2 regions of the Microbacterium aurum genome follow, and region 1 is predicted to be linked to the other one. Evidence: predicted binding sites of a transcription regulator. Region 1 holds the regulator's gene; the other holds the start of a gene.
The links. Region 1 encodes LexA, which represses DNA repair genes until DNA is damaged. Its sites were predicted from a motif close to TCGAACANNTGTTCGA; they were not measured.
Positions count from the first base shown of each region.

Region 2: a site for LexA is predicted at 1,603-1,618, ahead of JOD60_RS06400 (HNH endonuclease signature motif containing protein). Genes of this name have one in related genera too.

Region 1 is NZ_JAFBCQ010000001.1:2,810,417-2,814,142, reverse strand. Features, by position in the region: gene metE (5-methyltetrahydropteroyltriglutamate--homocysteine S-methyltransferase) at 1-913, shown strand, start outside; gene JOD60_RS17055 (hypothetical protein) at 962-1,096, opposite strand; gene lexA (transcriptional repressor LexA) at 1,226-1,891, opposite strand; gene JOD60_RS13870 (LysM peptidoglycan-binding domain-containing protein) at 2,169-2,549, shown strand; gene JOD60_RS13865 (histidinol-phosphate transaminase) at 2,563-3,681, shown strand.
Region 2 is NZ_JAFBCQ010000001.1:1,275,786-1,279,511, reverse strand. Features, by position in the region: tRNA gene JOD60_RS06420 (tRNA-Tyr) at 105-186, opposite strand; gene JOD60_RS06415 (FBP domain-containing protein) at 277-762, opposite strand; gene JOD60_RS06410 (phosphotransferase) at 839-1,309, opposite strand; gene JOD60_RS06405 (hypothetical protein) at 1,317-1,556, opposite strand; gene JOD60_RS06400 (HNH endonuclease signature motif containing protein) at 1,709-3,184, shown strand; gene JOD60_RS06395 (hypothetical protein) at 3,169-3,384, opposite strand; gene JOD60_RS06390 (hypothetical protein) at 3,471-3,647, shown strand; gene JOD60_RS06385 (YajQ family cyclic di-GMP-binding protein) at 3,657-3,726, shown strand, end outside.

The DNA of each region.
Region 1 (3,726 bases):
TGAGTACGCGCAGTTCCTGCGTGACGAGATCGCGCGGGTGATCGCGCTGCAGGAAGACCTCGGGCTGGACGTGCTCGTGCACGGCGAGGCGGAGCGCAACGACATGGTGCAGTACTTCGCCGAGCACCTCGACGGCTTCGCCGTGACGCAGCACGGCTGGGTGCAGTCATACGGGTCGCGGGCCACGCGCCCGTCGATCCTGTGGGGCGACGTCGCACGGCCGGCGCCGATCACGGTCGACTGGGCGCGCTTCGCGCAGTCCCTGTCGGACAAGCACGTCAAGGGGATGCTGACCGGCCCCGTCACGATCCTGGCGTGGTCGTTCGTCCGCGACGACCAGCCGCTCGCCGACACGGCGAACCAGGTCGCGCTCGCCCTTCGGGATGAGATCGCGGACCTCGAAGACGCCGGCATCCGGATCATCCAGGTCGACGAGCCCGCCCTCCGTGAGCTGCTGCCGCTGCGCCGCGCCGATCAGGCGTCGTACCTCGACTGGTCGGTGCGCGCCTTCCGCATCGCGACGGCGGGGGCGGCAGCGCCGACGCAGATCCACACTCATCTCTGCTACTCGGAGTTCGGTGTCGTCATCGAGGCGATCGCCGCGCTGGATGCCGACGTCACCTCGATCGAGGCGGCGCGCAGCCGTGGTGAGGTGATCGGCGACATCGCCGCGTCGGGATTCGCGGCGGGCATCGGTCCCGGCGTCTACGACATCCACTCCCCGCGCGTGCCGAGCAGCGCTGAGATCGAGTCCCTGCTGCGTCGCGCCGCCGCTGAACTGCCGCTGCGGCAGGTGTGGGTCAACCCCGACTGCGGCCTGAAGACGCGGGGGTACGACGAGACGGTGGCGTCGCTGCGGAACCTCGTGACAGCCGCGGACCGGGTGCGCGGCGAGTTGCAGCCCATCGGCTGAGTCTCACCACCCGGCGGCAGTGGGCGTGGCGTCTCACCGGACAGCGTCTCACCGCACCGTGGTCGCCGCGTCCGCCACCACGGCGAGGACCGCGGCGGTGTGCGCCGTCTGCCCGGACAGCTGCGCGTAGACGACGGCAAGCCCGGTGGGGGACAGGTCGAGATCGGTCGCGACGCTTCCCATGGCGGCGGAGCCGATCGCGACGCCCACCGCGAGCGAGCCCGCTCCGATGAGCAGGGCCAGGCCGGCGCCGTGGCGCGCGCACGGCCCGCGGCAGGCGGAGTGCTCCGGACCTCAGCCTCGACGGGTGACTCAGACGGCGCGGAGCACGGCGACGACCTTGCCGAGCACGACGGCGTCGTCGCCGAGGATCGGCTCGAACGCACTGTTGCGGGGGAGGAGCCAGGTGTGACCGTCGCGCTGGCGGAAGGTCTTCACGGTCGCCTCGCCGTCGAGCATGGCGGCGACGATGTCGCCGTTGTCGGCGTTCGGCTGCGAACGCACCACGACCCAGTCGCCGTCGCAGATGGCCGCGTCGATCATCGACTCTCCGCTGACCTTCAGCATGAACAGGTCGCCCTTGCCCACGAGCTGGCGGGGAAGCGGGAAGATCTCCTCGACCTGCTGGTCGGCGGTGATGGGGACGCCGGCGGCGATGCGTCCGACGAGCGGAACGAGCGCCGCGTCGCCGAGGGCCGGCGTCATGTCGGCGGGGTTCTCGGCTGCCGAGCCCGGCAGGTCGATGAGGACCTCCATCGCGCGCGTCTTGCCGGCGTCGCGGCGCAGGTAGCCGCTCAGCTCGAGCTGATTCAGCTGGTGGGTGACGCTGGAGAGCGACTTCAGTCCGACGGCGTCGCCGATCTCGCGCATGCTGGGCGGATAGCCGTGCCGCGCGATGGAGGCCTGGATCACCTCGAGGATCTTCAGCTGCTTGTCGCTCAGGCTCTTGCGTCGGCGGGTCTGAGGCTTGTCGGCCATGTCGCGCGCTCCTTCGATCGCGGCCTCCGGAAGGCGTCGCCTTCGAATGTCGGAGGTTGGTGATGGGGTCATCTTGTCGAAACCGTATCCGGTTCCGGAGGTCTCCGCTCGCAGCGCCACGCGTGTCGCGTTCGATCCATCTCCGATCCGGGGAGGGCTTGACAATCAGATTATATCGAAGATAGCTTCGGTACAGAGATTCGCATCCGACTCTCCCGGCCGAGAGTCGGGTGCGAATCTCTGACATCCGCAGGCATCCGTCCTTGAGGAGGAACCCATGACCACGATCGACATCCTCGGCGCTTCGCCCCGCCGCGCCGTGCTCGGCGCCGCACCCGCGACGCGACTGCGGCTGACGCGTCGCGGTCGCCGGGTCCTGGCCTTCCTCGCATCGGTGCCGGCGATCGTCGCCCTCAGCATCGCGATCATCTCCGGCGGTGGCGCACTCGCCACGTCCGACAGCGGCGCAGGCGCCGCACTCGAGAAGGTCACCGTCATGCCCGGCGACACCCTGTGGTCGATCGCCGAGAGCGTCGCGCCGCAGGCGGACCCGCGCGACGTCGTCGATGCGATCATGCGGCTGAACGCCCTGCCGTCGGGCAGCCTCGACGCCGGCGAGACCATCGCGATCCCGCTGGAGTACAGCGCCGCACGCTGACCCGCCCTCTACGATGGTCAGGGTGAGCGCCCGTCTCGAAGACCTCCCCAACTCGCTGGAGAACCTCCTCCGTCCCGACCTCCGCGGTCTCACGCCGTACGGTGCACCGCAGGCGCCGCTGCCGGTCGCGCTGAACGTCAACGAGAACACCCACCCCGTCCCAGAGGAGGTCGCCGACGACATCCTCGACGGCATCGCGCGCGCGCTGCGCGAGGTCAACCGCTACCCGGACCGCGAGTTCACCGCGCTACGCGAGGGCTTCGCCGATTACCTCGGTCACGGTCTTGCCCCCGATCAGATCTGGGCGGCCAATGGTTCCAACGAGGTGCTGCAGCACCTGCTGCAGGCGTTCGCCGGCCCGGGACGCACCGCGTTCGGGTTCGCCCCGACCTACTCCATGTATCCGCTGCTGACCCGTGCGACCGGCGCATCGTACGTGTCCGGCACGCGCGGGGTGGACTACACGCTCGCCCCCGAGGACGCCGCCGCGCAGGTCGCGCAGGCTCGGCCCGACGTCGTGTTCCTGTGCGCGCCGAACAATCCGACCGGCACCCCGCTCGGGCTCGACGTCATCGAAGCGGTGTACGACGCGACCGACGGCATCGTGATCGTCGACGAGGCGTACCAGGAGTTCGCGCCCCGCGACTCCCGCTCGGCCCTGACGCTATTGCCGGGCCGGGAGCGGCTCGTCGTCTCGCGCACGATGAGCAAGGCGTTCGCTTTCGCCGGCGCGCGCGTGGGCTACCTCGCCGCCGACCCCGCCGTGATCGACGCCCTGCGCCTCGTCCGCCTGCCCTACCACCTCAGCGCGCTCACTCAGGCGGCCGCTGTCGCGGCACTGCGTCACGCGCCGGCCATGCTCGCGATGGTCGACGACATCGTCGCGCAGCGCGATCGCATCTCCGCGACGCTCGCCGCGCTGGGCTACACGCCCTACGAGAGCTGGACGAACTTCGTGCTGTTCTCCGGTGTCGCCGACCCTGCGGCGACCTGGCACGCGCTGTACGACCGGGGCGTGCTGATCCGCGATGTCGGCATCGCGCACAGCCTGCGGGTCACGGCCGGCACTGAAGCGGAGTCGACAGCGTTCCTCGACGCGCTCGCGTCGATCGGCGACGCCGGCCGCGCGTAGCCCGCGTCGCGGCATCCGGCCGACGTCGGCGCGGCGCACGGCGCC
Region 2 (3,726 bases), 1.5 Mb from region 1:
GACCCATCCTGACATGGCGCGACCGTCCGGCGCGGGCTTGTCCACAGGGCGTCTGAACCACGAAGGGCCCCGCGTGTGCGGGGCCCTTCGTGGTATTCGTTCGGTGGCAGGTGAGGGATTCGAACCCCCGAAGTCTAAGACGGCTGATTTACAGTCAGATCCCTTTGGCCGCTTGGGTAACCTGCCAAGTGCGCACCCGCCCGGCTTTTTCAGTCGACCGGAGGCGCGATCACCCATCTTACCCGGCCGCGGGCCGTGCGAAAAACCGGCGGCGCATCAGCCGCCCGAGACGACCCTGTCGACGAAGGCTTCGACGCGGTGGCGCGTGCCGTCGATCCGTCGATCGACGTTGGCGCGCACCTCGCTGGGCGCCAGCGGCGCGGCGAGCCGGACGTTCTCGTGGCAGCCGAGATCGGCGCAGATGTAGGTGCCGACGCTGTCTCCGCGCGCCCCGGCATCCCCCGCGCGATGCGCCGTGAACAGCACGACCTGGTTTCCCGGCTGCATGGTGTGGCAGAGGTTGCAGAGCGCCGCGCGTGAACGGCCGCCGGATGCCGCGCGCACGACGATCCCTGTCGCCGCCCCCTCGCGCTCCACGACGATGTAGCCCCGGCCGCGGGTCTGCGGATCGGGCCACGCCAAGAAGTCGAGGTGATCCCAGTCGGCCAGCATGAACGACATCGGCACCGCGAGGCGCTCGAGCTCGTCAGCTGTGGCGTTCACCAGCGCGGCACGCACCTGGTCTTCGGTGAGCGGCTGCATCCCGCCAGTCTACGAACGGATGCCGCGGCCGAGGCCGGTCGCGTCACGTGAGGGGCCGCGTCCGAGGCCGGTCGTGTCATGCGAGCGGCCGCGAGCCGGCGGGATCGTGCAGCGTGCCTGCTGCGAGCCTCGAGCGGAAGTTGCCCACCGCGTGGCCCCGCAGCGCAGCGTCGCCCACCCGGTGGGCGGCGGCGGCGACCTGCAGCGGGAGCGTCGCCCGATGCCGCATGGCACGCTGAAGCAGATCGGCGGGAGCGATATCGGCCACGTGCATGGCACCGTAGATGCCGATGAGCGGCGCGATGTCGATGGCAGGATCATCCAGCGCCGCATTGTCCCAATCGAACACCGAGACAGCCACTCCATCGCACCAGCCGATGTTGTGCGGGCCGAAGTCTCCGTGGACGAGCGCCGGAGTTCGTTGTCGACGACACCGAGAAAATCGCGTCCGCCGCACCACTCCCTCGCTGTCGGCAAGCCGAGTTCCGGCGTGGCACTGCCGATCTCGGCGAGAAGTTCCGCGTAGGTGCCGCGCACGTCGGACCATTCCTCGCTCACTGCCCCGCCCGTTGGTACGCGGGTGACCACGTATCCGCTACGCCCACCACACGTTCGCCATCGATGACGACCTCGTGGAAGGCGCCTCGCGTGACGAGCGCCTCCGCCCAGCTGTACTCCGGGAAGAGCACGGCCGCTTCCGGGTGGCACGGGGCGCGGTCCTCACCCTCCGACCCTACGTTGCTCGTGTCGTCCCCCGAGATGCCGCGGTTGAGGCTGTCTCGTTGGCCCCTCACGCTTCGTCGATCAGTACGACAATTGTCAACTTTCCTCTTGTGTCGATCGTATGCGCGTTCTATACTGGTTGTGGCGGCAGCCCCCATTCAGGCAGTCGCAAGGATGAGCCGGCAGTGCTACCGGACGTTGAATGATCGACGTCAGGAGTGCCATGCCCATCCCCTTTTCCGAACAGCCCGAGCCGCCACGCCGGCCGGTGGAGTTCGACGCGCCCGACGCGGGGATGCCGGACGATGCGCTCGGCCGTTCATCCGTTGCGCCGCTCATCGATCCGCACTGGGCGGAGTTGTCTCGGCTCGTGGGGCGCGCCGAGACGAATCGTGCGGAAATGTCGCGTCTGCAAGCCGAACGCGCAGAGTTGTGCGCCGAGGCGCTCGATCTGGTCGCGATGCGCGTTGCCCAACGTCAGGCGGCACGCCCGAATCGTGAGATCGGCGACACGATCCCGCTGCGTGAGGTGATGGCCGAACTCGCGGCGGCACTCCGCGTCGGTGAGCGGACGGTCTCGACCTGGCTCGGCGACGGTAGTGCGCTGGTCACGACGTACCCGACCACGCTCGACGCGTTGCGCGAGGGACGGATCGACGAACGCCACGCGTCGGCGATCATCGGCGGCGGGGGCGCGCTCGATCCGGAGCATCGGGAGGAGTACGAGCGGCTGGTCCTCGAGGTGGCAGAGCGTGACACCGCGCCCGCGACTCGTCAATTCGCCCGCGTCGTCGCAGCCCGTCTGCAACCCGAGACCGTCGATGAGTCACACCGACGCGCGCTCGCCGAGCGACGCGTGCGCATGTTCGACCTCGACGACGGCCTGTCCCGGCTGCTCCTCGACGGCGCCACGGCCGTCATCCATGGCATCTTCGACCGTCTGACGTCCATGGGGATCGCGCAGGGGGATCTCGACGAGCCGCGCACGGATGAGGACACGGAGGCCGACGAGTCGGATGAGTCGGGCGAGGCCGACGAGACCGACGAACCCGAGGAACCCGATGAGCGGACGCTCGACCAGCGTCGTGCCGACATCATGTGCGACCTGCTTCTCACGGGGTGCCCGGCGCTGGATGGCGACGCCGACCTGTCCGCCATCCGCGCGACGGTGCAGGTGACGATCCCCCTCCTGACCCTCGCGAGCCTCGACGACGAGCCCGCGCTGCTCGACGGCGAGGCGCCGATCGATGCAGAGACGGCCCGCGCGCTCGCCGCCACCGCACCCTGCTGGCAGCGGATCATGATCCATCCCGTCACGCATGAGCCGCTCCGGCTCGACACTTACCGGCCATCCAAGCGGCTGCGGCGCCTGATCGGCGCCCGCGATCAGCGATGCCGATGGCCCGGATGCCGCCGCACAGCCCGTCGCAGCGACATCGACCACACGATCCCCTTCGAAGAGGGTGGCCCTACCTGCGCAGGGAACCTCGAAGTCCTCTGCCGCCGTCATCACACGCTGAAGCACGCATCGCCGTGGCAGGTAGTGCAGCGCGGCGGCGGGTCGATCGAGTTCATCTCACCGACCGGGCGAAGATACCGAACCGATTCGCCCCCGGTGCTCGCCGGCGCCGCGGGCAGACCCGCCTGGGCGCGCTACTTCGACGCACCTGTGGATCCGGCCGATCACCCGGCCTTCTGACGCAGCCCTTTCACCATCGCGCGGTTCTCACCGGCGACGCGCGCGGATCCGGTGTGGCAAGTTGGATCGATGGACTTCGAGCCGTTGTCGCAAGGGGTGATCGACGCCGCGCCCGACTGGATGCGAGCCATCCCCCTGCGCGCCGACGGATGGCGCGACGAGAGATTGCAGTGGACCCCGCGTTCAGGATGCGCGGCCACGGCCGCGCCATGTTCTCCCAACTCAGCAGTCTTCGAGCGGTTGACAAGCAGACTGCCCCGACGGTGGGCGACTGGTCGAAGGATGCATGCGCCGCTCTCTCGACGTTCTGGCGGCCCGCGGCGTGGAACGCGCCGAGTTCGACGGGCACGTGACGGATCCCCACTTCCTTCCCGTGTGGACCCGACTCGCCCCGACCGGAGACTGGTTCCACCTCGTCGAAGTCGACGCGGCGGACTCTGCGGCTGCGACGCACCACGGGTAGATTGGCGACATGGCTGACTCCAGTTTCGACATCGTCTCCAAGATCGATCGCCAGGAGGCGGACAACGCTCTCAACCAAG